2 regions of the Terribacillus sp. FSL K6-0262 genome follow, and region 1 is predicted to be linked to the other one. Evidence: riboswitches for the same ligand, from Rfam matches in the RefSeq annotation. Region 1 holds a riboswitch; the other holds the start of a gene.
The links. Region 1 has a riboswitch for S-adenosylmethionine ahead of metX (homoserine O-acetyltransferase). Riboswitches for the same ligand answer to the same signal wherever they lie in the genome.
Positions count from the first base shown of each region.

Region 2: another riboswitch for S-adenosylmethionine. It lies ahead of MHI54_RS16310 (Na+/H+ antiporter NhaC family protein); the one in region 1 lies ahead of metX (homoserine O-acetyltransferase).

Region 1 is NZ_CP150277.1:2,608,533-2,624,965, reverse strand. Features, by position in the region: gene MHI54_RS13380 (MATE family efflux transporter) at 1-1,086, opposite strand, end outside; gene pdxA (4-hydroxythreonine-4-phosphate dehydrogenase PdxA) at 1,368-2,381, opposite strand; gene MHI54_RS13370 (four-carbon acid sugar kinase family protein) at 2,378-3,676, opposite strand; gene MHI54_RS13365 (PrpR N-terminal domain-containing protein) at 4,009-5,742, shown strand; gene MHI54_RS13360 (2-keto-3-deoxygluconate permease) at 5,959-6,993, shown strand; gene acsA (acetate--CoA ligase) at 7,091-8,776, opposite strand; gene MHI54_RS13350 (ABC transporter ATP-binding protein) at 8,736-9,488, opposite strand; gene MHI54_RS13345 (ABC transporter permease) at 9,505-10,281, opposite strand; gene MHI54_RS13340 (aliphatic sulfonate ABC transporter substrate-binding protein) at 10,288-11,289, opposite strand; gene MHI54_RS13335 (PLP-dependent aspartate aminotransferase family protein) at 11,282-13,072, opposite strand; SAM riboswitch class I at 13,145-13,253, opposite strand; gene metX (homoserine O-acetyltransferase) at 13,252-14,322, opposite strand; SAM riboswitch class I at 14,398-14,510, opposite strand; gene MHI54_RS13325 (ammonium transporter) at 15,160-16,377, shown strand; gene MHI54_RS13320 (P-II family nitrogen regulator) at 16,402-16,433, shown strand, end outside.
Region 2 is NZ_CP150277.1:3,161,345-3,177,777, forward strand. Features, by position in the region: gene recN (DNA repair protein RecN) at 1-1,054, shown strand, start outside; gene spoIVB (SpoIVB peptidase) at 1,213-2,478, shown strand; gene spo0A (sporulation transcription factor Spo0A) at 2,720-3,508, shown strand; gene MHI54_RS16270 (hypothetical protein) at 3,793-5,205, shown strand; gene MHI54_RS16275 (DMT family transporter) at 5,600-6,532, shown strand; gene MHI54_RS16280 (MFS transporter) at 6,843-8,081, shown strand; gene MHI54_RS16285 (bifunctional aldolase/short-chain dehydrogenase) at 8,197-10,263, shown strand; gene rhaB (rhamnulokinase) at 10,275-11,702, shown strand; gene rhaM (L-rhamnose mutarotase) at 11,686-12,000, shown strand; gene rhaA (L-rhamnose isomerase) at 12,013-13,266, shown strand; gene MHI54_RS16305 (DeoR/GlpR family DNA-binding transcription regulator) at 13,320-14,081, shown strand; SAM riboswitch class I at 14,457-14,564, shown strand; gene MHI54_RS16310 (Na+/H+ antiporter NhaC family protein) at 14,661-15,938, shown strand; gene MHI54_RS16315 (aspartate kinase) at 16,256-16,433, shown strand, end outside.

The sequences.
Region 1 (16,433 bases):
GAACGCGACCGCCCAAAGAATCGGGATCCCTACCGCTAAAATAGCGGGATCTTCGGTGAACATTTGCAGGATGGGCGCACCTGTCAAAGCGAAGGCCATGGAAACAATGAAAGATGCAATCATGGCAATCTTCAAAGTGCGCAATCCGCGCTTCAGCGCCCTATCGAACTGCCCGCCTCCGATATAGCGGGACACAAGCAGCTGCGTACCTTCGGCAATGGACATGGTGAACAAATAGCAGAGCATGGAAATATTATTGATATACACACGCGCTGCCAGGGAAGCATCCCCGAAATTCGCCACGATTGCCGTGATGACAATTTGGGAATACTGGTAAGAAAGATTTTCCGCCGCTGATGGCACACCGATGACAAGGATATCCTTGATATCTTTCACATGCATCTTGATCAGATTCGTTCCGGTGAAGCGAATCGCCAAGAAACGAGAAACAAAGTAGAACAATACAACCACCGCAAAAATACGGGCAATGACGATTGTCCAAGATACTCCGATAACTCCCGTCACCGGCATACCGAACAACCCAAAAATCGCTACTATATAACCTATCACACTCAATACATTCATCAAGACCGCCACGACCATGGATACTTTTGTACGGCCATTGGCACGCAGGATCGCACTCAGCGTCAAGGACAAAGATTCCAAAAACAAAGATGCCCCGCTTATTTTCACAAAGGTAGTCGCATATGCAAGCGTATCACCTTTCAAATCGAAGAAACCAAGAAATACTGAACCGAACAATACGACGACAGCAGAAACGATCAAACCGAACCAGAAGTTCATGCCGAATGCTGTCCGGGCTGTCTGCCGGGCATGCGCCAAATCTTCCGCACCGAGCTTCTGGCCGATGATGATCATGGAGGCAATAGACGTGACGTTAAAAACCAAAATAAAAATGCTAATCAGCTGATTGGCTACGCCGACTCCGGCAGCAGCTAAATCTGAGTAATGACTCAGCATCAGTGTAGCAACGATACCCATTCCCATATGAAGGGCCAATTCAATAAACAGTGGCCAAGAGATACGAAACAACGTTTGCTCAGATGTAGAAGTTGGATTACCCAACAGACATTCTCCTTTTCGTTTAAAATCAAACTCACTCTATATTAATCCTTTTTTTGAGAATGTAAAGGGCTTTGTTTAAAAAAGCCAAAAATTATTTTATATACCCCGGCCAGCAGTAAACAAACGCTTTTTACTAAAAAAATCATCATTCCATCAGGTATTTTTGCAATCGCTTCCAATGATTTCGATAAAAAACTTCTGTTATTGACATCCTGCAAATACTTTCAGACACAAAAAAGAATCTTCCAAAAGAAGATTCTTTTTTGTCGGCACTACATTTTTCAGGTCTGCATATCACGTTTAGGCGCTAATTCGACAGCTGCAGTAATTGCAGCCTTCATGCTTTTCGAATCCGCAATATTCTTACCTGCAATATCAAATGCTGTTCCGTGATCCACCGAGGTGCGAATGATCCCGCCCTTGAGTCCAACGGTGATATTGACGCCGTCTTCGATACCCATCACTTTTATCGGGGCATGTCCCTGATCATGGTAACAAGCGACAACGATATCAAAATCACCCCGGCCAGCCCGGAAGAACAAAGTATCGGCAGGATAAGGTCCCGAGGCATCGATGCCCTCTTCGCGAGCTTTCTGTATACCAGGCACAAGCTTCTCCTCTTCTTCCCCATTACCAAACAGACCATTCTCTCCCGCATGCGGGTTAATACCGCAGACAGCAATTTTCGGCCGTTCCTTCCCTGCCGCTGTCAGGGTATCATGTGCTAGCTTCAGCACTTTATAAGTCCTGTCAGGATTTATCCGATTAATCGCTTCTATTAAACCGACGTGGGTCGTCAAGTGAATCACCTTGAGATTCGGTGTCGTCAGCATCATGGAAAAATCCTCTGTATCGGTAAGCGCCGCCAGGATTTCTGTATGCCCAGGGTAAAGATGCCCGCCTTTATGAAGCGCTTCTTTATTCAGCGGAGCTGTACATATAGAATCAATCTCTTTTGCTTTGGCTAAAGCGACTGCCTTCTCCAAATATTTGTATGCAGCATCACCCGCCAGTGCAGAAACCTCCCCGAATGCCAAATCCTCCGGAAGCACGTCAAGGTCAACTACATCTATGACATTGAATTCATTTTTCGCTTGACTGACTTCTTCTATACTATTGATTTCTGCATTTGATCCCACAATCCCCAAAGCGCGCTTCAATATCTTTGCATCCCCGATGACAATCGGCTGACTTTCCCCGTATATTTCCTCATCCATCAATGCTTTCACAATGATTTCCGGACCGATTCCAGCTGCATCGCCCATCGTAATACCAATTACCGGTTTTGTATTCATACATGCACAACCCCTCTTAGTTTTTTGATTGCATCCTTAAATACGGTTTCTTTACCGAATCCGCCCGCTTTCGTGATCACGAACATGTCTTCCCTGCCGATGAAGGAGGATATCGGCACACCAGTTTCCAATTCGTCATATAAAACGAATCCGTTCGTATCCAGCAAATCACAAACCTGTTTTGCTGTATCGCCTCCTGTCATGACAAGACCTTGAAAAGTTCCCTTTTCTACAAGTGCCGCTATCACTTCACCAAGCATTTTTACAATCTCGTTGCTGACTTGCGTCCTATCCAAACCGAGCTTTCCGCCTAATTCCCTGGCCTTCGCGATATCATTTTCGCTTCCCGCCGTATAAATCGCAGGATCCAGCCCTTCATCAGCCGCTTCCTTTGCCAAGGAGATCACTCGCCTTATTTCCCTTTCTCTTTCTTCTATAGAAGAAACTGCTTTGGCAGAATCCAGACAGATTCCTTTTGTCGTTGTATCCGCCAGTAAAATCTCAAGCTGTCTTCTGGAATTTTTATTCACGCTTCCTACGACAGTCAGCACCTGCTTATTATGCAGAGGAATGATAAGTTCCCGTTTCTTTTCACTTTTCAAATCATAGAAGGATGGCAGATAACTCGCCAAACCGGCAGACCCTGCCCATGAAATGGAATGAGACAGGCTCTTCGTATGCTCCAGCAGCAGTTCCAGGTCTTTCTCCTGCTCAGAATCCGCCACTATATATTTGATGCCTCGCTGTTTGTACGCATCCAGTAAGTCCTTCAGCTGCTCTTTTTCCGATCGGAGAACATCCAGGGTGATCAATCCGATCTCTTCTCCTATGTCTTTCTTTATGAGCGTGGGTATATGCGCCTCAGCCACAGGTGTTTTCGGGTCATTGGCTATTTCTGTTTCATGCAGCAAAACACCATGGAGATAGTGATTACCTCTCACCACCGTCCTCCCATTCCTTGGGTAGCCTGGTGCAATGATGATGAAATCGGTTTGGATTGCATCCCCGAATGCCTTGATTTCCTTTCCGACATTTCCTCTCATAGTGGAGTCTATCTTTTTGTAAATAAAATCAAATCCTGCATCGATCAAAAACTCAGTAATCGATTTTATTTTATCAAAAGCTGTTCCTGGTTCTATGGAACGGCTGTCCGTATCGAATACTACAGCCTCTGCATCTTTCGCAGCTGCATAATCCCGTTCAAGAAATACTGCCGTATTCAGTCCTTCTTTTGCCAGCTGGACTCCGCTGTCATTTGCCCCAGTCAGATCGTCGGCAATGATTGCTAATTTCAAATTGAAGTCACCCCTATTTTGTTACCGTTTTCAAAAACCATAAAAATTATTTAATGTTTGAATCTAATGCCATTGTAATAGTTAGTGATTTATTATGCAACATTTTTTGGTTATATTTATATAAAACCTGCTAAAAAGAATACATCGAGATAATAATTGCATCTAAACACAAAAGTAACGTTGCATTATAAAACGAATTTCATTTCAAGACAAAGCTTTCTACTCTCGCAAAGTAAATCTATAACCCTTCATGGGAAGTGAATTATTTCGTTCCGTGTATTATGCTAAGGTTAGAATGATTTGTAGATAAGTTGCTGAACAAAGGAGAAAACATGAGCATAAAAATATTGTTTATCGCCCCTTATAACGGATTAAAAGAATTGGTCAACACCATGAAGGATGATTTCCCTGATTTAGATATAGATGTATTGGTCGGCGATCTGGAAGAAGGAGTGCGTTATGCGAAAGAAACATACCAGCAATATGATTTGATCATCAGCAGAGGAGGAACTGCTCGATACATAAAGAAAAGCGTCCCCATACCGGTAATTGAAGTGAAAGTCTCGGGTTATGATGTATTGAAGGTCTTGACCCTTGCGGATGGCTATCCGGGCAAAAGCGCCATCGTCGGCTTCTCCAATGTAGCACAAGGAGCAAGGACAATCGCCAGCCTCCTGGACATGGATATCAAAACAGTCGAAATCGACAGCGGCACAGAAGTCCACGCTACTTTGACTGACTTACAGGAAGCGGGCATTACATCGATCATCGGGGATACCATCACTGTCGAAACAGCAAAAAAAATCGGTCTTCACGGCATACTGATCACTTCAGGGACGGAAGCAGTACACGATTCTTTTGAAGAAGCCATACAAATATACGAACTGGCGAACGGCATGCAGAAAGAGATACAGCGATATAAGGAATTGCTGAGAAACGAACAAAATGCTTATATCCTGCTTGATGCCAATGGAAATATCGCAGAGCAAAATCATGCCGCCGACCAGTTTATCCGGAAAATGGGAACAGCGTTCAGACAAATTCGCAACGCAGCATTGGCTTGCATGGATACAAACACCAAAAACAGGAAAATGGTTACAACGAACGAAAGTACATTCGACATTCTCTTCTTGCCGTTTAAAGAGGGATTGTGCTGGATCAAAATAACAGATACACCGATTCGAACAGACGGGAATCAAGGAATTTATATTGAAGAAGTGACCGCAGGCATGGACAGGATCGGTTCGAGTAAAGAGATCCAAACAGTTCATAAAAAAATACAAGCAGCATCGGATCACAGCCTGCCTGTCTTGTTGATCGGCGAAAATGGAGTCGGAAAAAGCACGGCAGCCAAGGAAATACACCGGAGAAGCAGCAATTCACACCATCCATTTGCCACTGTCGTATGCGATGAAATCCCTGCAGGTTCTTGGAAAACGACTATCCATTCTGTATTGACAAACGAGCACTTTGGTACATGCTATCTGATCAATCTCGAAAATGTAAGCAATGACAGAATTCATGCTTTGGCGGACACCCTCAAGGAAAGGGTAACGGGCCCTCGGCTTATAGCTGGTATGGAACAAGAGAAATACAGATTCATGTTTCAGGATGATGACACTTTTCAATCTGTATTCAGCCGAGCAATGATTGAAATCCCCCCACTCAGGGAGCGGAAGGAGGATATCGAATCATGGGCGCATTACCTTATCTCCTATTTCAATACGGAACACGGAAGACAAATAGTAGGCTTCAGGGAAGGTGCATCAGCTTTATTGCGCGAATTCGAATGGCCAGGGAACATCAGGCAGCTGACAACAGCCATCAAACAGCTTGTAGCAGAGGCAGACGGGTTTTATATCGAAACAGCCTCCGTAGAAACACTGCTTCAAGCCATAAGCGCAGAAACACATACAGACACTCCTCTCTCCTTAACAGGAACGCTTGAGGAAATAGAAAAAAAAGTGATAAAGGCAGTTCTGAAAGAAGAAAATTACAATAAATCCAAAACAGCTGCGCGATTGGGTATCAATCGCTCTACCTTATGGCGTAAGCTGCAATCCTAACCAATACAATAAGAGGCAGCTCGTATCTGAGCTGCCTCTTATTGCATTATTCACCACACAAAACATCCTTTCTAACCCGAATTCATTTTTGTTTATTTTTGCAACTATTTTATAAATATATCTTGTATTAATTGGTGTAAGCATTTACAATAAATATTTGAAAGCGGTTAATATCCAAAAACGTTTCAAAATGAAACTATAGAAAAGGGTGTCTGTATGAAAATCAAGGCTACGTTAGAAAGAATCCCCGGCGGAATGATGGTTGTTCCCTTATTGCTCGCCGCAGTTTTAAACACATTTGCTCCTGATTTGCTTCGTATAGGAAACTTTACGCAAGCATTGTTTGTCGATGGTGCTTCCACACTGATTGCATTGTTCCTTTTATGCACCGGGGCACAAATCAATTTGAAATCATTTGGTCGTTCTTTAGGAAAAGGAGCTACATTACTATTCACTAAATGGGCAGTCGGAGCATTATTCGGATTGCTTGCCATCCTGTTTGCAGGAGAAGACGGATTGTGGCTGGGTATTGCGCCTATCGCCATGATTGCAGCAATGACTAACAGTAACGGCGGAATGTTCGTTGCACTTGTCGGTCAATACGGCAGCAAAGAAGACAGAGCGGCTTATTCTTTATTGGCACTCAATGATGGCCCTTTCCTTACAATGGTTGCCTTGTCCGTCTTCGGCGCGATGGGTTTTGTAAACGGTTTATTCTCGATCACTTCCTTCATCGCCGTACTTCTTCCCATCGTTGTCGGTATGGTTCTTGGTAATTTAGATGAAAATATGCGTCAGTTCCTTGAACGAGGAAGCTCCATGCTGATACCATTCTTTGCTTTTGCACTCGGAATGAGCATCGATTTCCGATCCATTATCGAAGGTGGTTTAAGCGGTATCATCCTTGGGCTGTTGACTGTATTCGTAACAGGTACTGCCGGCTACTTCGTGTTCAAGGCTCTCAAATGGAATCCGATTGTTGGTGCAGCAGAAGGTTCAACTGCTGGTAATGCAGTAGCGACACCAGCAGCGATCGCAGCAGCTAATGCAAGCTTTGCATCCGTAGTGGACATAGCTACAGTACAGGTTGCCGCCTCAGTTGTGACCACAGCAGTCCTGCTTCCGCTCTATGTCGGTTTCTTGGTGAAACGTTTGGAGAAAAAAGGCTATAAATTCGAACAAGACGCCCAAACAGAGTCAGGAAATGGTCATTCTGGAACAATGACCAACCAGGTGGGAAATCAAGCTTAAGGGCTTACGTAATATACAGAAGGTTCGTTTCGGAAATGACATCAACGGCCCTAGTGAGCGGGAAATATAAGAACAAGTGCTTTTAAAAACGCCCTCCTCATTCGGAAGGCGTTTTTAAAGCTAATTCTTTTTCCAATTCCCACTGCTTCAATTGCCGGCGCAAAATCTTTCCGCTGATTTGTGTTTTAGGCAGCTCTTCCATCACTTCGATCTCTCTCGGCGCAGCATGGGCGGCCAGGTTTTTGCGGACGAACAAACGCAGTGATTCGAGCAGCTCCGGTGTCTCCTCATAGCCATCACGCAATGTGATGAATGCTTTGACGATCTCCCCGCGGACAGGATCGGGTTTCCCGATCACACCCGCTTCTGCCACAGCGGGATGTTCAATCAGCTTGCTTTCCACTTCGAATGGTCCGATTCGCTCCCCGGAGGAATTGATCATATCGTCATTCCGTCCTTGGAAAAAGATATAACCGTCTTCATCCTTCAAAGCCAAATCCCCGGAAATATACCAGCCTGGATAGACAAAGTAACTATCATACTTGCCCCTGTCGCCCCAGATATCATGCATCAGTCCTGGCCATGGAGTCTTGACGGCCAGCTGGCCAATCGTATTGGGCGGCAATTCGTTCCCTTCTTCATCCAGGATGCCGACCTGGATACCTGGGAATGCACGTCCCATCGAACCAGGCTTAATAGGTTCCGAGGGCAGGTTGACGATGATATGCCCACCCGTTTCCGTCATCCACCACGTATCATGGATTCGCAGCTGCAAGTTTTCCCAAGCCCATGTGATGACTTCCGGATTGAGCGGCTCTCCGACACTGAGGATGTGACGCAAGCTGGAAAGATCATAATCCTTATACAAATCACCTTTTGCTTTCAGCAGACGAAAAGCAGTCGGGGCGCTGTAAAGTGTCGTCACTTTCAGGTCTTCAATGATTTTATACCAAGATTCCGCCTTGAATCTCCCTCCTTGAATGACGATTGTCGCCCTGTTCAGCCAAGGGGCGAAGAGCCCATAAACGCTACCCGTGACCCAGCCTGGATGGGAGGTGCACCAATAGACATCATCATCCTGTATATCCAGTACCCATTTCCCCGAAATAGCATGATGGATCAAAGAACGATGTACATGCAGCACGCCCTTCGGCTTCCCGGTCGAACCGCTTGTGTAATGAATCAGCAGACCGTCTTCTTTGTCAACCCACTCCACGTCTCCGGAAATGGACGAATCGGGCTGAGCGGCATTCATGTCTTCTATTAATAGGATTTCCTTCAAGGAAGGGATATCCTCTGCAGGTACCCGCTTGATCAAATCCTGATCTGTAATGAGCAGGGTACCGCCGCAATCATTGATACGATCCCGTACAGCATCTTCCATGAATGCCTCGAACAGCGGTCCCGCAATGGCACCGATCCGGATCGTTGCCAAGATGGCAACATAGCATTCGGGATTTTTCGGAAGAAAGATGAAAACACGGTCTCCTTTGGCTACACCATGCGAGCGGAGGACTTTTGCATAGTGTTCGATTTTTTGCTGCAGTTCCGCAAATGTCAGACTGGATTCCAGCACTCCGTCCTTCACATAATGCAATGCAGTCTTTGCGCCATAGCCTTCTGCTACATGGCGGTCGACAGCTTCATAGGAAGCGTTGCATTTTCCGTTTTTTCTGCTGAGCAGTTCTTCTTCAAGCGCTTTCCAGTCGTGACTGCTCACTGCCTCTTGATAGCTTGGCAGATTATGCTTTCTGTCCGATTTCGGTGACAAGGTTATAGTCATAAATCTGTTCCTTCCCTTCCAGTAAATCCAGTATGTCTTCCTTCCATTTTCCGAGTGCCGCACTGCCGCGGGAGCGCGGCCTTGATAATGCTATTTTCAGATCCTTTGCCAACGTGGATGGCCTGCCTTGTAAAAGCAAGACACGATCGCTCAAATACAGGGCTTCGTCGATATCATGCGTGACGAGGATGATCGTCGTGCCGAATTCCTCCCAAATCTTCAAGAGGAGCTCTTGCAGCTGCATCTTTGTGAATGCATCCAATGCACTGAATGGCTCATCCAGCAGCAGGATATCCGGTTCCGTGACAAGGGCGCGGGCAATGGCAGCCCGCTGTGCCATCCCTCCCGAAAGCTCACGCGGATATAGTTTTTCTGCTTCCTTCAGCCCTACCAGCTCCAAATACCGGCGAGCTTTTTCTTCATTGTTTTTCCGGTCGCCATTCAAGCCGAAAGCGGCATTGGCCAATACCGTTTTCCACGGCAAGAGCCGCGGCTCCTGAAAGATAAACCCGACACGCTGGTCGGATGGGATGGTGATGTTCCCTTCATAATCCGGATCCAGTCCGGCCAGGGCCCGCAGGACTGTACTTTTACCGCAGCCGCTTGTACCGAGAAGGCTGACGATTTCTCCTTTTCCGACTGTGAAATTCACTTGCTGTATAACCTGCTTTTCCCCAAAACGCCTTCCCAGCTTATCCACTTGCAATGTCATGCTGAATCCTCCCTTGTCATTTCGCTAATACGGTATCCTGCCAATGAAGTGATCGTTTCTGGATGAGCTTCAACACCCAATCCGTCAATTTCCCAAGCAGGGCAAACAAGAAAATGCTGGCAATGATCACATCGGGAGCGTATGTGTTCTGCCCTAAAATAAGAAGATAGCCAAGCCCTTGGCTGGCACCCATGATTTCCGCAGCAACGACGAACATCCACCCCAGGCCAAGACCACTGCGCAATCCGGTAAGGAAAGAAGGCAATGATGCAGGAAGGATGATCCTTCTTACGAGAGCCATCCCATCCAGCCCATACATCCTTCCTACTTCGATCAGCTTACGATCAACGCCGCGAATCCCATCGACGATGTTCAAATAGACCGGGAAGAATACGCCGACCGCGATCAATGTCACCTTCGACGGTTCGCCGATCCCCATCCAGAGGATGAATAAAGGCACCCACGCCAGTGAAGGTATCGAACGGAACGCTTGAATCAGCGGATCAAAAAACTTTTCGGCAAGCTCCGAATAACCTACAAGGGTTCCCAAAAGGATAGCTGCTGCGGTTCCGATGATGAAACCGATGAATAAACGGTAAACGGTAAGCAATACATGATCCTGCAGAGTGCCATCCTGCAAATAAGCGATGATCGTTGACAGGATCTTACTCGGGGCAGGAAGCTGATAGGCAGGAATGACTCCTGCCCTGCTCAATACTTCCCACGCTGCCAGCAGGACAATCGGCAGCAAGGAACCAAGCAGTGCAGGATGCGTCCTTAATTTCTTCCACATAAATCATCATTCCTCCCCAAGATCTTCTGCGTATTTCGGTTCGATATAACTATCCACCGTTTCCGCTACATCTTTGCTGCCTTTCCATAGATTCGCTTTTTCCAGGACAGCACCTGATTGATTCAGGATCTCCCGCTGGGTATCACCCGGGACGGATTCCGAGAAATCATTACGTTCCAGCTGCTTTGCTGCTACTTCCTGGCTGATATTTGCCTCTTTGGCAACAATTTCAGCTGTCTCTTCCGGATTTTCTTCGATCCAGGCCCTTGCTTTGTCATAAAGCTTCAAGACTTCCTTCACTTCTTCGGGATGATTCTCAGCGAATTCTTCGCGGACATTCAGGAAATTATAAGTGTTGAAATCTTCGTTTCGATAGAATAATTGCGTATCACTTTCCAATTCCAGCTTTGCCATATGGGGATCAAGGCCTGCCCATACATCCACATCACCGGAAAGCAGCGCACTCGCTCCATCGGCATGCTGCAAATTGACGATTTGGACATCTTGTTCATCCAGACCTGCTTCCTGCAAGGAACGCTGCAGGAAGATATATGGATCGGTACCGACAGTTGCGGCTACCTTTTTCCCCTTGAGATCGGCCGGCTCCTTGATGTCGCTATCCTTTGTTGTGACCAATGCTGTCCACTCCGGCTTCGATGCCAGGTATATACCTTTTATCGGATTGCCATTCGCCTTGGCGAGCAAGGCCGCACTGCCTGCTGTGGAACCAAAATCCACACTGTTGCTGTTCAGGAATTCCAGTGCCTTGTTGCTCCCTTGACTTAGTGTCCAAGTCACCTCGATGCCTTGATCCTTGAACGCTTCTTCTGCCCAGCCTTTATTTTTGATCACCAAGCTGGCCGGGGAATAATAGGCGTAATCCAAACGAATCTGTTTAAGGTCTCCTGATGCTGAGCTTGAATTACCGCAGGCTGCCAGGAAGACAACCGCTAAAACGCTGAGTAAAGCTAGTAAACTTCTTTTATCTATGAGGGGAATCTTATTCATCGATTGCTACTCCTTTATCATCCAGTTCGCATGCATAGGTGCTGATCGTTCCGCGCAAGCGCTGCGCTTCTTTATAGGTGCAGCGGTTGTGGACCACTTCCAATCCCGCTTCACGCGCAATCGCGGCTGCTTCCGGGGAGACGACACCTTCCTGCAGCCAGAATATTTCCGGACGGACCTCGGCTGCTTCCTTTGCCAGCTCCACAGCCGCTTCCGGACTGCGGAAGATTTGGGCTATATCGATTTTCCCTGGTACACTTTTCAAATCCGGGTAAGCTTTCTCTCCCAGGACAGTTGTTTCGGCAGGATTTACCGGGATGATTTTGTAACCGAGGCGCTGCATCTTCCGAGCCAAACGATTGCTTGGACGCTGCTCCTTGCTGCTCAGCCCTACTACTGCAATCGTTTTTTGGCGCCCTTGGGCATCCGTTGCACTGCCGAGCGCTTCCCGGATGACAGCTTCATCATTGATCACGATTTTCCGGGATTCCGAACGGATTCCAGTAGCCTTCTCCAATGCACGATCCAAATCATGGATAAGATCATCCACTGCTTCAATCCCGACGGACAGCCGCACCAATTCCTCTTTTACCCCCGTAGCTGCCAATCCCTCGGCATCCAGCTGCAGATGTGTCGTGGAGGCAGGGTGGATGATCAATGATTTGGCATCGCCCACATTGGCAACATGGGACCAAAGGGCGACATTATTGATCAAAGCAGCACCAGCTTCCCTGCCTCCCTTGATGCCAAAGTTGACAATGGAACCAGCACCGGATGGAAGCACTCTTTTGGCGATTTCATGGGATGGATGGCTGCTGAGCCCCGGATAAGCGACCCAATCGACTGCCGGATGCCGTTCAAGGTAATCTGCCAGCTTTTCTGCATTTTGTACATGGCGTTCCACTCGTAAATGCAATGTCTCCAAGCCTTGGATCAGCTGCCATGCATTGAACGGACTAAGGGCAGCCCCAAGATCGCGCAGCAATTGGACACGCAATTTTGTACTGAAAGCAAGCGTACCGAAGTCAAATGCATAGCGGATGCCATTGTAACTCGGATCCGGCTCGGTGAATGTCGGAAACTTCGGTGAATTCCAATCAAATCGGCCCCCATCGACGATCAATCCCCCGATGGAAGTACCATGACCGCCGATCCATTTCGTTGCACTGTGCACGACGATATCCGCACCAAGCGTTATCGGTTTGCTAAGGATAGGTGTGGCAAACGTACTGTCGACAATGAGGGGGATCCCGGCATCATGTGCCACTTCCGCGACTGCTTCCACATCCAGCACATGCAGGCTGGGATTTCCGATGATTTCTGCAAATACAGCTTTTGTTTTGTCTGTGATCGCCGCGCGGAATGCCTCCGGATCGGTCGGATCGACGAATTTGACAGTGATTCCGTAGCGAGGGAGCGTAGTCTGGAATAGGTTATACGTCCCTCCGTATAAATTCGTTGCTGCTACGATTTCATCCCCGGCGCTTGCCAGATTGAGGATGCTGTAGCTGATGGCTGCCATTCCGGATGCAACACCGACTGCTGCGACGCCATCTTCCAGCAAAGCAATTCGTTTTTCCAGAACATCGACGGTAGGGTTGCCGATTCGGGAATAGATATTTCCCGGCTCATCCAGTGCGAATAGACGCTCTGCATGATCTGTATCATGGAACAAGTAAGAAGTGGTCTGGTAAAGCGGCACCGCTCTTGAGCCTGTCGTCGGATCCGGCGCTTGCCCGCCATGCAATGCTAGTGTTTCTGCTTTATATACTTGATCTGTCATTTTGTCATTCCTCCAGTTTATATAGATGAAAAAAGCAGCTCCCGGTAAGAAGCTGCTGCTTATGCACGAAACTCCTTATCTCCCAAACTTCCGTTTGCTGGATGTAGCACCTTAAAAGCCATTTCCGCTTACAGGTTGCCGGGTTTCATCGGGCCAGTCCCTCCACCTCTCTTGATAAGTCAATATGAAATTTTCATCGGCTGCTCGAGTACCTCCCTGATATGGTGTCCCCACTTCTCGAACTCCAGCAGAAAACCATCATGCCCATAGATTGTATCCACATCCACATGCCTTCCCCTTGGAACTGCCGCAGCAAAGCGGCTTATCTCCTCTGGAGGAAATAGCAGATCTCTTGAAAATCCGAATGTCAGCACAATTGCGTCTATTCTCCGGGCGGCTGCTTGCCATCCTCCTCTTCCCCTGCCGATATCATGACTGTTCATCGCTTCCAATAAAGTCATATAGCAGTTGGCATCAAAGCGATTGACCAGCTTCTCTCCTTGATAGTTCAAATACGATTCCACCTCGTAAGCTGCATCATCCCTCCGGGAGGCAGCACGGCGGAAACGTTCATTATATTGATGGTCGGAACGGTAAGTAAGCATCCCCACCATCCGCGCAAGTCCGAGACCGGCCGCAGGTAATCTGTCCGGTGTATAGTATCCATCGTTCCAATCGGGATCGGAGGTGATGGCTGTCTTAGCCAAATGGTTATACGCAATCGCATAATCACTCACAAAGGGGGTTGCTGCGAGCGGAATCAGCACATCCATGAAATCAGGGTACATGACGCCCCATTCCAGTACTTGCATCCCTCCCAATGATCCGCCGATTACTGCCTTTAGATGAGCAATTCCCAGTTTCTCCAAGGCAAGACGCTGCACCAAAACCATGTCCCTGATCGTTATTGCCGGAAAGGCTGCCGCATACCTGCTTCCCGAATCCGGGTTTACCGACAATGCACTCGTTGTCCCATTGCACCCGCCCAATACATTGAATGTAATCACTTGGTATCGGCGGGTATCGATGTATCCGCCCGGCTGCAGCAATCCATTCCACCATCCAGTTGCTGCATCAGTTCCGATTGCAAACTGATCTCCCGTCAACGCATGACAGACAAGCACCGTTTCTCCCGAAGCGGGTCCGCTTTTTTCAAAAGCCACCTCGACGTTTGGCAGGATATTGCCTGATTCAAGCACAATATCCCCGATGAGAAGTTTGCCGGTTTGGTATGACTGTTGTAAATCCATTCTCCGCATGCTTCCTCCCCCCAACTAAAAAAGCCACCCTGAGAGGACAGGGTGGCAATATGTACCGACATGTCTCTCTCATCTCTAAAGTGCTCTGCGCACTTTCAGGAATTAGCACCTTAAAAGCATTTCTGCTTGCAGGTTGCCGGGCATCATCGGGCCAGTCCCTCCGCCTCTCTTGATAAGAGCTTGCTATTGATTTGTTAACAGGATTGTAGCATGGGGTTCTTATAGGAGTCAACTATAAATTCTGAAATTTCCATCAGGATATTCTTCCCGGAAATTTGGACGCCCCGCATCGGCAATTGCCGATGCGGGGCTTAAAATGTAACTTTTTCTATTGTTATGCGAGAATGCCTAATACATTCTCCTGCCGCGGTACTTGTTCCACATGGTAGTTTTCACTTAAACGATGCAATCCCTACCTCTATTGCATCCTTACGGCTCCTTGGCCGCTCCAGTCTGAATAAGTACTTCTGATTAAAACTATAGCAGAATGCCAGAGATCTTCAATAAAGTTACTCAAATATTGAAGACGTTAATTATTCTATCATGCTTTACAATTACTGTCAAACCACCGATGCAGATGTACTCCCCTCCCTCTTCCATTCCCGTTAATCAAAGAGGACAAATCGCCCCGCATTTCCCATCTTTCTATAGGAGACCTTATTTTGGTGACGCTTTATGACAAATAATCTGTAAACACTTACACAACTTGGTCAGAAATATTCACGTAAGATATCCTGACAAGTTTGTTACATTTTTTTGCAGGGCACTTATAATGAAAAAAGATTTAAATTTTCAAATAATAAAGAAGGCATTCAGGGGGTAGAGAAAATGGATATGGCCAATACGGTATTCATGTTCGTCGCAACCGTCCTCGTATGGTTGATGACACCGGCACTCGCACTCTTCTACGGCGGGTTGGTAAGAAGCAAGAATGTGCTGAGCACAACGATGCACAGCTTTACGACAATGGCAATCGTTTCGATCATTTGGATCATTGTCGGCTTTTCCCTGGCATTCTCACCAGGTAACGGAATTATTGGGGGATTGGATTATTTCGGGCTGAATAACGTTGGTTTCGATCCAAACGCAGACTCCGGACATACAATTCCATTCAACTTATTCATGATGTTCCAAATGACATTTGCGATTCTGACAACAGCCATCGTGTCCGGCGCATATGCAGAACGCATTCGTTTTCCAGCATTCATTCTATTCACAGTTCTTTGGGTCCTCATCGTTTATTCCCCGCTGGCACACTGGGTTTGGGGCGGCGGCTGGATCGCAGAAATGGGCGCGCTTGATTTCGCAGGCGGAAACGTTGTCCATATCTCCTCCGGTCTTGCTGGGTTGGTTGTTGCAATCGTCATCGGCAAACGTAAAAATGCCGGCTCCACTGCACCGCATAACTTGATTTTCACATTGATCGGCGGCGCATTGCTTTGGTTCGGATGGTTTGGATTCAACGTCGGCAGCGAACTTGCTTTCGATGATGTAGCAATGTACGCCTTTATCAATACGAATACTGCTGCAGCAGCTGGTGTACTTGGATGGATGATCATTGAATGGATCATCAATAAAAAGCCGACACTGCTTGGAGCTGTATCCGGTGCGATCGCCGGGCTGGTTGCCATCACCCCTGCCGCTGGATTCGTCTCCCCGCTTGCCAGCATTCCAATCGGCTTGATCGGCGGCATCGTCTGCTTCTGGGGCGTCGGCTGGCTGAAGCAGAAGCTTGGTTATGATGACGCACTCGATGCCTTTGGATTGCATGCAGTGGGCGGTACATGGGGCGGCATCGCGACTGGCTTGTTCGCAAGCGACTCCATCAATGCAATCGTCGAGCACAATGGCCTTTTCTATGGCGGCGGTATTGATCTATTATGGAGACAGGTAGTTGCCATCATTGCAACATTCGCCTTTGTCGGGGTTGTGACATTCATCTTGATCTCCATCGTCAACCTCATCTTCAAAGCACGTGCCACAGAAGAAGAAGAAGCAAAAGGTCTTGATCTGACGATGCACGGCGAACGTGCCTACCAGGATTGATCAATCTAAAAGGAGGAACGGTATATGAGTGACATGTTCAAGGTTGAGATCATCAC
Region 2 (16,433 bases), 550 kb from region 1:
TGAACGGATATATCAATCGCTCCATGATGCCTATCATGCACTTTACGGGGAACAAAAAGGCTTGGACTGGGTAGGGCATGCTTTAGCCAGCCTTGAATCGGCGAGTTCCTATGATGACGATATCCAGAAGCATCATCAAATGATCAGCGAGCAATACTACTTGCTGGAGGATCTCACTTTCCAGCTGAGCAGCCAGCTGGACGCACTCTCGTATGATCCGGAACGATTGAACGAAATTGAAATGCGATTGAATGAAATAAACCGATTGAAAAAGAAATACGGGCAATCAGTCGAAGAAATCCTGGAATATGCAGCCAGTATAGAGGATGAAATCGATCGTATTCAGAACCGTGATTCCCATATCCACCAGCTGGAGCAGCAAATTGCGGAACTCAGCGAAGATACTTTGCTGGAGGCAAGGCAGCTGCATGATTTGCGTGTACAAGCTGCTAGCCAGCTTACGGATGCGATCCATGAGGAACTGAAGGATCTGTACTTGGAGAAAGCCCGTTTCCATGTCGATGTGCAGTACAAAGCCGGGAAGCCTGGCGATCCCGAAATCGACGGGATGCCTGTCCAATTAACGGCAGACGGTTTTGATGCGATTACATTCCATATCTCCACAAACCCGGGAGAACCGCTGAAAGAGCTGCACAAAGTTGCTTCAGGAGGGGAATTATCCCGTATCATGCTGGCACTGAAGCGTATTTTCTCGCGACATCAAGGGGTGACGAGTGTCATTTTTGATGAAGTGGATACTGGTGTCAGCGGCCGTGTTGCACAAGCGATAGGAGAGAAGATTTACGGTATCTCTGTCGGATCTCAAGTATTATGCATCACACATCTGCCGCAGGTGGCATCAATGGCTGATACGCATCTGCTGATCGAAAAACATGTGGAAAATGATAGCACGCATACTTCCGTCACCGAGCTCGGACAGGAAGCTGCTGTGGAGGAAATCAGCAGAATGATGACCGGAACGGTGCTGACGGAAAAGACAAAAGAGCATGCAAAGGAACTTATAACGCTTGCCGGCCAATACAAACAAACATGATCCTGCCTGATATCGGCAGGATCTTTGTTTTATACATAGGAAAAGATAGGCGCTTTTTCTGATGTTTTCTGGGTTTAAAATGCTCTCGTGAAAGTCAAACTAGAAGTACATAAACAAGCTTGAACTGCTGAGGGATAGGACTTCTAGGAGATGAGAAAATGAAGAAAAGGATAGACGCACTGCGCTTCGCCATTGGTCTTTGCCTGCTTGCTTTGCTGGTAGCGGCGCCATTGACCCAACCTGTACAGTCCTTTCTGAGCATACCCAAAACATTGACCTTGTTTTCAAATAATGATCTTTCCGAAGCTCTTCCGGTTTTTGGTGACGGAAAAGCTGTAGAAGCACTTGATCAGGAGGCTTTCCGCGGTCAATCGACTGGTAAGCAAGACCTTGTCTATACATTGGGCAGCATACCTGTCAAAAAGGTTGCTGTAAACGTCATTCCCGATATACGGATCGTCCCGGGCGGTCATTCCGTCGGGGTGAAGCTCCATACACTGGGTGTTCTTGTTGTCGGCCATCATCAAGTGCGGACTGCGGTGGAAACTGTTTCGCCTGGCGAGGATGCTGCCATTTATACCGGGGATATCCTTTTGGAAATAGACGGTCAGGAAATCCGCAAAATGGAAGAAGTGGCTCCGCTGATCGAAAAAGCTGGCAAGGCAGGGAAACCAGTCAGCATTAAAGTGAAACGCGGCAATCAGACATTGACAACCGAATTGAATCCGGCACTCGATGAAAAAGACAAGCAATACCGGATGGGTCTCTATATCAGGGATTCAGCCGCAGGTATCGGGACCATGACTTTCTATGATCCAGAATCGAAAAACTATGGTGCTTTGGGCCATGTCATTTCGGATATGGATACACAAAAGCCAATTGAAATTCATGACGGGACAATCGTCAGATCAAATGTGACGAGCATCCAAAAAGGAAACAATGGCAAACCAGGGGAAAAACTCGCTGAATTCAGCATGAACCGCAATTATATCGGAACCATCACGAAAAATAGCCCTTTTGGTATTTTTGGCAAATTGGAAAGTGATATGCGTCAAAAGGAAGAAGCAAAAGCACTGCCCATTGCATTGAGTGAGGAAGTGAAGAAAGGACCGGCAGTCATCCGGACAGTGGTGGATGGAGAAAAGATTGAAGAATTCGATGTGGAAATCGTCAACAGTGTACCACAGGATCACCCGGCAACAAAGGGAATGATCATCAAGGTGACAGACAAGCGTCTGCTTGCCAAGACCGGCGGAATCGTCCAAGGAATGAGCGGAAGCCCGATCATCCAGGATGGTAAATTGATCGGTGCCGTGACACATGTATTCGTTAATGATCCGACATCCGGCTACGGTGTGCATATCGAATGGATGCTGCAGGAAGCAGGTATCGACATTTATAAAAGCGATAAAAAAGCTAGCTGAAAAAGGCAATTCCTGTTCGTTCACGAATGGGATTGTCTTTTTCTTTTTCAAGTCATACGTTATACTGTAAAGACAAGAAACATCTGTTCGGAACACACTGCGTCGGATGCTGTCGAATGATGGGCAGAATTTCATCCGCTGGAAATAAAAGCGAGGTTTTTTTCAATTTGGCAGGAATTGACCTTGATGTGTCGAAACTATAACGTGGAATCATAAGGGATATTAAGGGAGGAAGCTGGGAATGGAAAAGATTAAAGCAGTTTTGGTCGATGACAATCGAGAGCTTGTGCAGCTTATGGAGGAATATTTCGAAGACCAATCCGATATAGAGGTAATTGGCACTGCTTATAATGGAAAAGATTGTTTAGATATGCTGGAAGATCTCCAGCCGGATGTCGTCGTCCTTGACATCATCATGCCGCATGTCGATGGTCTGGCGGTTCTCCGCACACTGCGGGAGAGAACATCCGCACCGATGCCGCATGTGATCATGCTGACAGCCTTTGGCCAGGAAGAAGTGACAAAGAAGGCTGTCGATCTAGGCGCTGCTTATTTTATCCTTAAACCTTTCGATTTGGAGAACCTGGCAGCTCAGATCCGTCAAGTGAGCGGGCATGGCGGAAGCTACGAAGCAAGTCCGATCCGAGTGACAAAAGAGAAGAAACGGGATAAGAAACCGAATCTGGAAGCAAGCATCACGAACATCATCCATGAAATCGGTGTGCCTGCACATATCAAAGGCTATATGTACCTGCGTGAGGCCATCACGATGGTCTACAATGATATCGACTTGCTTGGCTCCATAACCAAAGTGCTTTATCCGGATATCGCCAAAACATATAATACCACTGCTTCCCGTGTGGAAAGGGCAATCCGCCATGCCATCGAAGTAGCTTGGAACCGCGGCAATATGGATTCCATCTCTTCCTTGTTCGGGTACACGGTAAGCATCTCCAAAGCAAAGCCGACCAATTCCGAGTTCATTGCGATGGTGGCGGACCGTTTGCGGCTGGAGCACCGTGCCTCCTAAGCCGTTCTTCTTATGTGATTCTTACATTAAACTCTGCGGAAATATACCGATAAACTCCTATCGGCAATGTATAAATAAATATTCGAAAATGTATGAGCGTCCTAATTTATCGGGTCTGTCCGGTAAAGGAGGGCGTTTTTTGCTGTGTGGACATTTTTTGATTAGACTGAAAAAATCAGCGCACGTGACATACGATACTTTGCTTCATCGAATTAAACGATAGTCACCAGGACCTTCTGTCTTACATAGGCTATGGCACATGATGAGATGAAGGAGGAACCCGCTTGACCGAATTGACGATGGCCCATTGGATGTATCTGGCAGGAACACTTTTGATTATTTTAACGATGCTTATTCGGCAGAATGTGTTGGTTCCATCATTATTGATGACCTTCTTGGTAGGGTGGATGTACACAGGGACGCTTGTAGAAGGATTGCAGGCAACCTTCAGTGCAAGTCTCACAGCTGCCTCGGAATTATTCAATATTTTCTTGATCATTACCGTCATGACTGCACTGCTGCAGTCTTTAAAAGCATTGCGGGCAGATGAACGGATGATTCGCCCTTTTGGTTATATTATGACGAACGGCCATACTTCCTTTTGGGTATTGGCATTCATTACGTATTGTATTTCCCTGTTCTTTTGGCCTACACCTGCCGTGCCGCTCGTGGGTGCAATCCTGCTCCCTGTCGCTATCAGAGCCGGTCTGCCGCCATTGGCAACTGGTGTGGCGATGGCGATTTCCGGTCAGGGCATGGCGCTTTCTGCCGACTATATCATTAAAATTGCTCCGATGCTGAGTGCTTCCGCAGCTGGCACAGATACTGCTGCGGTGGCAGACAAAGCGCTTATTTTATCTCTTATCACAGGTATCACAGCCTTGCTGCTGGCATACTTCCGTACCCGGAAAAAAATCTCTTCCCCTTCCATTGTGCACCTGGAAAGATGGAACGGGAACGATGCGCCCAGTGCAGCTCATCCAGCTGAAAAATCAAGGTTGAGTATCTTGTTTGCAATTCTGGTGCCCGCAGCCTTTCTTGTCGTCGTTATCTACATGGCCTATGCTGCCTTCAGCAATACGGCTTCCCTTGAGGGCGGAGCTGGCGCTGCTTTGATCGGAGGTGCTGCTATCCTGCTCATGATTGCCGCAGCGATTGCTTGCAATTGGAAACAATCTTTGCATAACGTAAGTGAACACTTGGTAGATGGCTTTACATTTGCTTTTCGGGCAATGGGACCGGTCATTCCGATTGCAGGTTTCTTCTTTTTAGGGAGCGGAGAGATATCTGCCAGGATATTCGGACTGGAAGATGCTGCGCAGGCTCCTTCGTTTCTTTTTGATTTAGTAGAGGCTGGACAGCATCATATTCCCGAGAATCCAATTTTCGCCGGATTCGGTTTGCTGGTAGTCGGCATGGTAACCGGCTTGGACGGTTCAGGCTTTTCCGGTCTTCCTCTTGTCGGGGCCCTTTCTGGCGCCCTGGCACCGGCAGTCGGCATGGATGCTTCTACCCTTGCTGCAATCGGGCAAATGGGCGCGATTTGGGTTGGCGGCGGCACGCTGATTGCCTGGTCCTCCATCGTAGCGATCGCTGGATTCGCACGGGTGCCGGTGATGGAAGTAGTGCGGCAATGTTTTATACCGGTCGTTACCGGACTTTTACTTTCTACCATCATCGGAATTTGGTTGCTGTAGTTCAAATGGGTATCAATATAAATGATGATAAGGCTAAAGGCTTGTTCAAGCGGACAATAAAAATCGACACAGGCTTCATTCTTCGGCAAACGCTGCCTAATGACCACTAAAGATACTGGTGGCTATTCTTCTGCAAATGTTTAAATGAATAAGGGTTTTCTCCTTTTTACATGTGTTGCGCTCCTTTTATCCGTTGCCGATAAAAGGAGCGTTTCATCATGGAGCTGATTAGATTGACTTAGTTGACTTACAGCTACATAAGAGGTATAAAATAAGTTCATCATCTAAGAGAGGAAGAGATAAACGAGGAAGGATCACTATGATTCATTGTCATACACTTAATGTATCATAACGATGAAGTTATAGATGAAATTATCTTTAGGGAGTTATGTTTATGATTACTGCATTGATAGGTATTTTAATTGGTACGGGGCTGTCCATTCAAACAGCTGTTAATTCGCAGCTGAGGAAGTTTGTCATCTCCCCATACTTGGCATCCATGATCTCATTCGTGATTGGTGCACTCTTTTTGACTGTCATATCCTTGGTGATTGGTTCACCGCTGGGAATATCATGGAAGCTTATCGGAAATGAGCCAGCTTGGATTTGGCTTGGGGGAGTTCTGGGGGTCATTTTCCTCACGGTCAATATTTTGTTATTCCCTAAGCTTGGAAGTGTGCAGACGGCCATCATGCCAATCCTGGGTCAAATCATCATGGGGATGCTGATTGATAATTTTGGATGGTTCCATTCCATGCGGAAAGCTTTCGATAGTTATCGTTTAATCGGAATATGTTTAGTTTTGGTGGGGGTATTTTTTGCTATTGCCATACAGGAAGTAAGGCATCGGCAGGAAAAAAATAAGGGGAATGACTTATATTTATGGATCTGGCGTATCATCGGGGTCGTATCTGGAATGCTGATGTCGATGCAAGTAGCAATCAATGGGCAGCTTGGTGTTGTGCTGGATTCCTCCATACAAGCAGCTTTTGTCTCCTTTGTGGTCGGAGCGCTCACATTGATCATTGTCGTAGGCGTAAAAGAACGCTCCTTTGTCAAAGTCAGCAATCCAATAAAACAAAAAGCACCTTGGTGGGTCTGGCTGGGAGGATTTTTGGGAGCTGCATATGTTCTGATCAACATTTATTTAGTAGGGCAAGTCGGGACGGGTCAAACTGTTGTATTGGTTTTATTCGGACAAATTGCGGGAAGTTTGCTCATACAGCGTTTTGGATGGATGGGTTCCCAAAAAACGCAGGTTGACTGGATCCAGATTATCGGTTTGATCATGATTTTGGCAGGAGTGATTTTGATAAGAATGTTTTGATACATAAGGGCTTATCATGTATTGACTCTGATACGCTTGGTGATAGGAGTATTCTGTTATGGACTGCCTGTACTATCAGTGAATGGATAGTACAGGTTTTTTGTTTACTATAATAAAATTATGTAAACTAAAATATTTGAGTGAATAGACTCGAAATAAAAATAAACAAAAATAAATTGACACAAACAAAACAAAATATTGTATAATCCATCATAAAGCTATATGTAAGCGCTTTAAAAATGAAAATACAGGAGGGGGAAGAAAATTGGCAGCAAAGCAAGGAAGTTTGAAGGCGACCATCACGGTGGCAATGTCCAATTACCTGGAGGCGGGTTCGATTGTTGCCGGTGCTGGCGGTCTTACATTATGGATGGAGTATTTGAATCTCAATGATGCAAAGCTCGGGCTGCTGGGGGCGTTGAGTGCCAATGGTTTCGGCTCGGCGATAGGTGCATTTCTTGGCGGTATCCTGGTGGATAGGTTCGGCAGGAAGTTCATCTATAAATATGACCTGCTTGTATATATGCTGGGTATTCTGCTCATTACATTTGCATTCCATTTCCCGATGCTGTTGATCGGTTATGTTGTAACGGGAATTGCAGTCGGTGCGGCAATACCCGCTGCCTGGACATACATAGCGGAAGAGGCTCCGAAGCGAGAGAGGGCTGCCCGCGTAGGCTGGGGCCAGTTCGCTTGGTCGATCGGACCGGCAATCACGCTGTTCCTATCCGTATTGCTGGCTCCTTTGGGTTTGCTTGGCAGCCGTATCATTTTTGCCCAGCTCTTCGTCGTCGCACTCATTACGTGGGTTCTCCAGCAGCAAATCAATGAATCGGCGATTTGGACAGAAGAGAAAAGCCGCCAAGCTGCAGGATCACAAGATGTGTCATGGAAGCAGCTCTTTACGGTGAAAGCCAATCTAAAGGCAATCGTGCTGCTGGTTGGAATCTATGTATTCTGGAATCTGGTTGCGGGTGTAATGGGCTATTTCATGCCATATATTTATGAAACAGTAGGCGGTCTATCGGCTTCGCAGGCGAATTTGCTGCAAGGTTTCCTTTGGACTTTGACGGTGGCGGGAACCTATTTCGTCTTTATCAAACTCGGTGACAGGGTGAATCGCAAGCTGCTTTATGGAATAGGGGCCGCCATGGGTATCGCTGCTTGGCTTGTTCTTACGTTTGGCGGTATGGGGATGTTTGAATTGTTTACATTTGTGGTTCTTTGGGGGATTGCTGCTGGCTTTGGTGCGCAGGCTTTCTATGGTTTGTGGGCGGGGGAATTGTTCCATACCCGTTATCGGGCCAAGGCGCAAGGATTCATATTTGCTTTGGCGCGGATAGCTGTAGGGCTGATTTCCCTTGTTGTTCCGGTGATGATCAGTTCACTGGGGTTCCGGACAGCGGGTTTGATCATGATAGGATTTCTGCTCATCGCTGCTGTCGTGGGTCTGACAATGGCACCGGAAACTCGAGGCAAGTCATTGGAAGAGATCCAGGAAGAGCGTTATGGGGGAAAGCCGGAAGCTGCTCGCCAAGCAAGGAATTAACAAAACAAAAATAAACAAATAAAAATAAAGATAAATACACAAAAAGGTTTTCGTTTATTGTATAATGAGTTTAAATATTGAAAGCGCTTCATCAAATGCGGAAGGAGTGTTAGAATTGGTACAAAATAAGTGGAATGAATCAGATGCAAGGAAATTTGAAGGATTGGGGGAGCTGGTGTACCGTTCCAATTTGATCGGAAGCGACCGTTCCGTTTGCAACTGGGGCGGCGGGAATACATCGATGAAAACGACTGTTGAGGATTTTCGCGGGCGTCCGGTCGAAGTGATGTATGTCAAAGGCAGCGGATCAGACCTTGCCACCATGGGAGAGCATAATTTCACGGGCTTGCGAATGGATGATATCCGGCCGCTTATCGAGAGGGAATCGATGACTGATGAAGAGATGGTTGCCTACTTAAGCCAATGCATGATCGATGCAAGCCATCCGCGTGCTTCGATTGAAACATTACTGCATGCGTTCCTACCGTTTAAGCATGTCGACCACACACATCCCGACAGCATCATCAGTCTGTGCTGTGCGGACAATGGACAGGAAATCGCCAAGGAGATTTTCGGAAGCAGGTTCGTATGGGTGCCCTATATCCGTCCTGGGTTCACACTTTCCAAGATGATAGCTGAAGCAGTGGCTGCGAATCCGGAGGCTGAGCTTGTATTGATGGAAAAGCATGGATTGGTTGTCTGGGGAGATACAGCAAAGGAGAGCTATGATCGCACGATTGCTGTCATCAATGAAGCGGAAAGCCATATCAGTCAGAAACAATCCGGGGCCAAAGCCTTCGGCGGGGAAAAGGTTTCCGCTTTGAATAAGGAAGAACGGCATAAGCTGATCACGAAGGTGATGCCAGCTATCAGAGGAGCCGTGAGCGGAGAAAAGAAAATGATCCTCAGCTTCGATGACAGTGATGATGTGCTGGAATTCGTGAACAGTGAACAGGCACAGCAGCTGAGCCAGGTAGGTGCTGCTTGCCCGGATCACCTTGTGCATACAAAGCGGACGCCTTTGTATATTGAATTCGATCCAACTGCGGACAATGCGGATGACCTGCTGCAGAAAGTGGAAACAGGCATCCGGGGCTTTGCCGATGATTATCAAGAGTATTTCAAGCGCCATGCATCAGAGGGGGATGTCATGTTCGAGCCTGTGCCAAGAGTCGTCCTGATTCCTGGCGTCGGAATGGTCACGACAGGCAAGGACAAAAAGGCCGCTGATATAAGTGCAGCCTTGTATCATCGCGCCATTGCCGTAATGAAGGGAGCTGCTGCACTGGGTGACTTCGTGTCACTGTCCGAATCGGAATCGTTCCAGGTGGAATATTGGCCATTGGAGCTGTATAAGCTGTCCCTGGCTCCGCCGGAGGCAAGATTCAGCCGCTCTGTCGTTCTTGTCACTGGCGGAGCAGGCGGCATCGGCAGTGCAACATTGCGTGTTTTCCTCGAAGGCGGCGCCCATGCTGTTGTGACGGATATCAATATCGAAGGAGCAGAAAAGGTTGCCCGGGAGCTTAACGATACCTACGGTGCAGGACGTGCGATTGCCGTCAAAATGGATGTGACCGATGAAGCAGCGATCGCAGAAGCATTCAAGACGGCTGTACTTCAGTATGGAGGAATCGACCATATCGTCAATAATGCAGGGCTTGCAACGAGCAGTCCTTTCGATGAAACGACATTAAAAGAATGGCAGCTAAATATGGATGTATTGGGTACAGGGTATTTCCTGGTTGCCCGTGAAGCCTTCCGCTTGATGAAGCAGCAAGGAATCGGCGGCAGCATGGTGTTCGTAGGGTCGAAAAACTCCGTCTATGCAGGGAAGAATGCTGCGGCTTACAGTGCGGTGAAGGCGATGGAAATGCATTTGGCCAGATGTATTGCTGCAGAAGGCGGCAGCTATGGCATTCGGGTAAACGGTGTCCTGCCTGATGCCGTGCTGCAAGGCTCGGCGATTTGGGGATCCAAATGGCGTGAAGAGCGAGCCGCTGCTTATAATATTTCTCCAGATGATCTGGAGGAGCATTATCGTAAACGGACGACATTGGGTGTCAATATTTATCCAAAGGATATTGCGGAATCAATTGCTTTCTTTGCCTCGGATGCAGCATCGAAGACGACTGGCTGCATGATTACGGTCGATGGCGGCGTGCCGGCTGCCTTTACTAGATAGGGGGCTATCAGATGCATATTGCAGTCGATATTGGAGCATCAAGCGGCCGGCTGGTCACTGGCGAACTGACAGAGGGGAAGCTCGTCATACAAGAGATTCACCGGTTTGCGAATGGCTATCAGAAACAAGGAGCTTATCAATGCTGGGATATTGATCATCTCGAGGAACAGATTTTGCGTGGTTTACAAATTGCCAAACAGAATGGCATCCATTCCTGCACGCTAGGGATCGATACATGGGCAGTGGACTACGTGCTGCTTGGGAAGGATGGTGAGCGATTGCGTGAGATGATCGCTTACCGGGATTCCCGGACGGATGAAGTGATGGAACAAGTGTGGAAAAGGGTGCCAAAGCGAGATGTCTACCGCAAAACTGGCATCCAATTCCAGCCCTTCAATACAATCTATCAGCTGTTTACGGAAAGCGAGGAGCTGATCGGGAAGACCGAAACTGTGCTGCTTGTGCCGGATTATCTCCATTACCGGCTGACCGGCGAAAAGGTGATGGAAGCGACCAATGCTTCCACGATGCAATTATTGAATCCGCTTACACGTGATTTCGATGAAGATTTGCTTGCTTTGACCGGTTTTCAACCAGATCAGTTTGCACCGCTGATTGAAGCTGGTACCGTCATCGGGGAAATCAAGGAGACCCTGCGAACGCAATATGACCTGCCCGCATGCACTGTCATCGCTGTCGCAACCCATGATACGGCATCTGCCATTGCTGGTGTGCCTGCAGCCGGACAGGACTGGGCCTATCTTAGCAGCGGCACCTGGTCCTTGATCGGGACAGAGAGAAGCGAGCCTATCTTAGGCGACAGCAGCTTGGATAAGAATTTCACGAATGAGTGGGGAATAAACAAAACTTACAGATATTTAAAAAATATCATCGGCATGTGGATGGTTCAGGAGATAAGAAGGCTATATCCGGTGGATTATAATTTTGGTGAGATGGTCGAGGAAGCGAGCCGGACGGACTTGGAGCAGGTGCCTTCCGTAGATCTGAATGACAAAAGGTTCTTGAAGCCGGATAATATGATCGAGGAACTGCAGGACTACTGCCGTGAAACGAATCAATATGTGCCAAGCACCATCGGAGAGCTGAGTTTTACGGTTTATCATAACCTGGCCATGCTTTACAGGGAAGCTTTGGAGGAGCTGGAGCTGCTGACAGGAACAAGCATACACACATTGCACATAGTCGGAGGCGGTTCCCGGAATCAGGTGCTCAATCAGCTGACAGCCGATTACAGCGGCTTGCAGGTAATCGCCGGTCCTACAGAAGCGACAGCGCTCGGTAATCTGATCGTCCAAATGATAGCCGCAGGGGAGCTGGATTCCTTGGAAGCAGGCAGGCGGCTTATCCGTGCCTCCTTCCCTGTGGAAACCTATCTGCCGGATAAGAAAAGGAGGAAGGTCCATGATTCGAAAAGCTAGTGTGATGTATGTGTATCGGGATAAATTCGATGAGTATAAAAAACGCCATGATAAGCTATGGCCGGAGATGGAGCAAGTGCTGAAGGGGCATGGCGTCAGCAACTACAGCATTTTTCTGCACGAACCGACTGCGATGCTGTTTGCCTATCTGGAAGCGGAATCCGAGGAAATGCATGCGAAAATTGCAGAGACGGAAGCCTGTCGCCGATGGTGGGCATACATGCAGGATATCATGCAGACAAATCCCGATGATAGTCCGGTCAGCGAGACGATGAAAGAGGTATTCCATTTAGATTAAGGGGGAAGACAGATGACAGTGATCAAAGCGTTTGAAATGGCAAAATCAGTATACGAATCAGCAGGTGTCGATGTCGAAGCAGCATTGGCAAAATTGAAAACGATACCAATAAGCATTCACTGCTGGCAGGGTGACGATATCGGCGGTTTTGAAGTGCAGCAGAATGAACTGTCAGGCGGTATCGATGTAACTGGAAATTATCCAGGGAAAGCGACGACACCCGAAGAGCTGCGCTCCGATCTTGAAATGGCGCTTCGCCTCATTCCGGGTAAGCATCGCATTAACCTGCACGCCATCTATGCAGAGACAGATGGCCAGCATGTCGAGCGTAATGAAATAAAGCCCGAGCATTTCCGCAATTGGGTAGAGTGGGCGAAGCAGCATGAGCTGGGGCTGGATTTCAATCCAACTGTCTTCTCGCATGAAAAAGCTGCCGACGGTCTGACACTTGCCCACCCAAATGAAGAAATCCGACAATTCTGGATCGAGCATTGTATCGCTTCACGCAGGATCGGGGAATATTTCGGCAAAGAACTAGGTACGGCAAGTCTTACAAATATCTGGGTCCCTGATGGATATAAGGATGTGCCGAGTGACCGCCTGACGCCAAGGGAACGTCTGAAACGCTCACTCGATCAAATATTTGCTGTCGAAATCGATGAAAAATATAATATCGATGCTGTGGAAAGCAAATTATTCGGCATTGGCTCCGAGTCCTATGTCGTCGGATCCCATGAATTTTATATGGGTTATGCGCTGACTCGAGGCAAGCATCTGCTGATGGACACCGGGCATTATCATCCGACAGAAATGGTTTCCAACAAGATCAGTGGCATGCTGCCATTTACCGATAAAATTGCCTTGCATGTTTCCCGGCCGGTCCGCTGGGACAGTGACCATGTGGTGACGTTCGATGATGAGCTGAAGGAAATTGCACTTGAGCTAGTCCGGAACCGAGTACTTGATAATATCCGCATCGGGCTTGATTTCTTTGATGCCAGCATCAATCGCGTTGCTGCTTGGGTGATCGGGACACGCAATATGCAAAAGGCACTGCTGTATGCACTTCTCACGCCTCATGAAGAGCTGAAGGACTATCAGGAGAAAGGGCAATTCACGGAAAGGCTCATGCTGATGGAAGAACTGAAAAGCTACCCATTCGGCGCAATTTGGGATTACTTCTGTCAGGAAATGCAAGTACCCCACGGAACTGCCTGGTGGCAGCATGTCAAAGAGTATGAAAGAAATGAAATGGCACGCCGGTAACACGCCAGATTATGCTACACTATAATCAAAACGTGGTAAAGGCAGGAAAAGGTATGTTAGTTGCAGAAAGACAAAGGAAGATCGTCGAGCTGGTCAACGAACGGGCAAGCGTCCGGGTCACCGAGCTTAGCTCCCTCTTCCATGTGACCGAGGAGACGATACGGCGCGACCTCGAGAAGCTGGAAAAGGAGCAGCTGCTCCATCGCAGTCATGGCGGAGCTGTGCGGATCGAAGAAGGGGCAACGGAGATTGCGCATGAAGCACGCGAAGTAATGCATATGCAGGAAAAGCAAGCGATTGCCAAAGCGGCAGTCTCCGATATCCACACCGGGGAACGAATCATTCTCGATGCCAGCACGACAGCATGGTATATGGCAAAAGAATTGCCGAATATGCCGCTGACGATCATAACCAACAGTATCAAAGTGGCACTTGCCTGCAGTACAAAGGATCAGATCCGTGTCATTTCGCTCGGCGGACAGCTGCTGTCAAAATCATTATCCTATGTCGGACCGCTGACGGAGAGATCATTGACGACCTATTATGTAGATAAAACTTTCCTTTCGTGCAAGAGTGTCCATCTCGAGCATGGTTTGAGTGACTCGAATGAACAGCAGGCGATCGTGAAGAAGCAAATGATCGAGATAGCGGAACAAACAATCCTCCTGGCCGATTCCAGTAAATTCGGCAAGCGTGCTTTCGCCACAATCACCGGTCTGGATAGGATTTCGAAGGTCTACACAGATACAGGGATAGATTCCATCACAAGCAACCATTTTGAAAAACAGAACATCGAGTTCCAAGCCGTGAACTAATCACCGACCCCGCAGGATTAAGCTTGCGGGGTCGCTAAGCATGGTATGAGGAATAAAATAGCATTTATCCCTCTGAACTCGTTGATTTTTGTAAGCGCTTGAATTGCTGAAATCCTAACCGGATCTGAAAGCGGTTATTGCATCAGCGACCCTCGGAGGATAAGAAGCCTCCGCTTATGGATTCTCTGCTTTCGACGTCCATCTTGAAAGGTTGTCCTTAATGGACAGCCTTTTTGGTTTGCAAACAAATCCCTATCTTATCCACTGCCTATCGATATCCCTTCGAAAGTATAATATAACCATGGGATTTTTGTTGATAAAGCAATACGAATCCTGTATTCTCTTATTTATTGTGACAAAAAAATCGATTTTTTCTTCTTATTAAGAGAGATGGAGGGACTGGCCCGATGAAATCTCGGCAGCGGAACTTTATGATGAAGTTGCTGTGCCAACTCCAGCAAGCCGAGGCTTGATAGATAAGAAAAGTGCCAGGATGCCTCTTCTTGCTTGTCAAGATGGGGCCTTTTTTGAGAGGAAAAACGGACAAGACTTGTCGCTTTTATTTTTGGAGGTGGAATGATGAAGAAAGGAAATCCATGGGCGCTGATCCCATTTGTTGTTTTTTTGATTTTATTCATTGGTTCAGGGGTCATTACAGGTGACTTTTATGCGTTTCCTGTCTTAGTGGCGATTGTCATTGCAGGTGCTGTCGCTCTTGCTATGAATCGGAAAGAATCATTTTCGCGGAAGGTTGACATCTTTTGTCAAGGAGCAGGGAACTCCAATGTCATGCTGATGGTCATTATCTTTCTTTTGGCTGGTGCCTTTTCAGGGGTGGCAGAGGGCATGGGTGCAGTAGACTCCACTGTAAACTTTGCGTTAGCATTTGTACCGCAAAACCTGCTTGTCGTGGGCTTATTCATCATAGCCTGCTTTATCTCCCTGGCAATGGGTACCTCGGTGGGTACGATTGTTGCGCTGGCTCCAATCGGAGTGGGGATAAGCGAACATACCGATCTTTCGATGGCGCTGGTAATGGCTGCGATCATTGGCGGTTCCATGTTTGGTGATAATTTATCCTTTATCTCGGATACAACCATTACTGCCGTACGATCACAAGGTGTTCAAATGAAGGATAAATTCAAGGTGAACTTTTGGATTGTCCTGCCGGCAGCTATTGTAACGAGCATCATCTTAGGCATTATGACAATGGGTGAGACGGCTCAAGTGGATCATGGAAGCTATAGCTGGGTAAAAATACTTCCTTACATTCTGGTTATTGTCTTTGCATTATCTGGAATGAATGTTTTCCTTGTTCTGGCGTCTGGTGTTGTTTTAGCTGGAGCAGTTGGCTTGGTTGATGGCAGCTATCATGTAATGGATCTTGTGCAGACGATGGGCGGAGGAATGGCAGATATGTATGAGATTGCTTTCCTTGCAATACTGATAGCAGGAATGGTAGAGGTCATTAAATATAACGGCGGAATCGATTACCTGCTTCACCTTTCAACACGGAGGATTAAATCGAAAAAAGGTGCTGAATTCAGCATTGCCGGTCTGGTTGGAGTTACTGATTTATCTACGGCCAATAATACAATTTCTATATTGATCGTAGGTCCGCTCGCTAAAAACATTGCGGATCAATACGGGATCGATCGGCGAAAGACCGCAAGTATATTGGATATTTTCTCCTGTGCGATTCAAGGTCTTTTGCCATATGGCGGCCAATTACTGGCGGTTGCCGGTGTGGCTGGTATATCACCAGTCAGCATTTTGCAATACTCCTTCTATCCTATCCTCATCGGTGTCTGCGGAATCATCGCTATCCTTATCGGATACCCGAAGAAGAACAGCTGAAAAAGTGGACCGCACAGCAGCAAGGCTGTGCGGTTTTTTATGCAAGGAATTTCGGATTGAAAAGAAGGCTGGAATGGTGACGGGAATGGATGGAATGAGTGGATCTGGGTGCAATCAGTTGTCATCCGATCGGATTTCTGGTTTGCAGGTACGGCATTTATCGGACAGCCGAAAACGCCTTTTATTAACCATAATTTTATTATGTAAACCATCTTTGTCGATTTTTTCTCAAAATTATGTCTTTCATATAGCCAGCAGAAGAAACTCTGTGATACTATTTTACTTATGTAAAGAAAAAGCGTAATGGAGAGAGACAGATGAAGGTAGCAAAATTTGGTGGTAGTTCAGTAGCAAGTGCGGAGCAGCTCCGCAAAGTAGCACAAATCGTGAAAGCCGATCAAGAGCGGAAGTTCATCGTCGTTTCTGCACCGGGTAAACGGGATAAAGCAGATACGAAGGTGACGGACTTGCTGATTGCAATAGGCGAGGCGCACA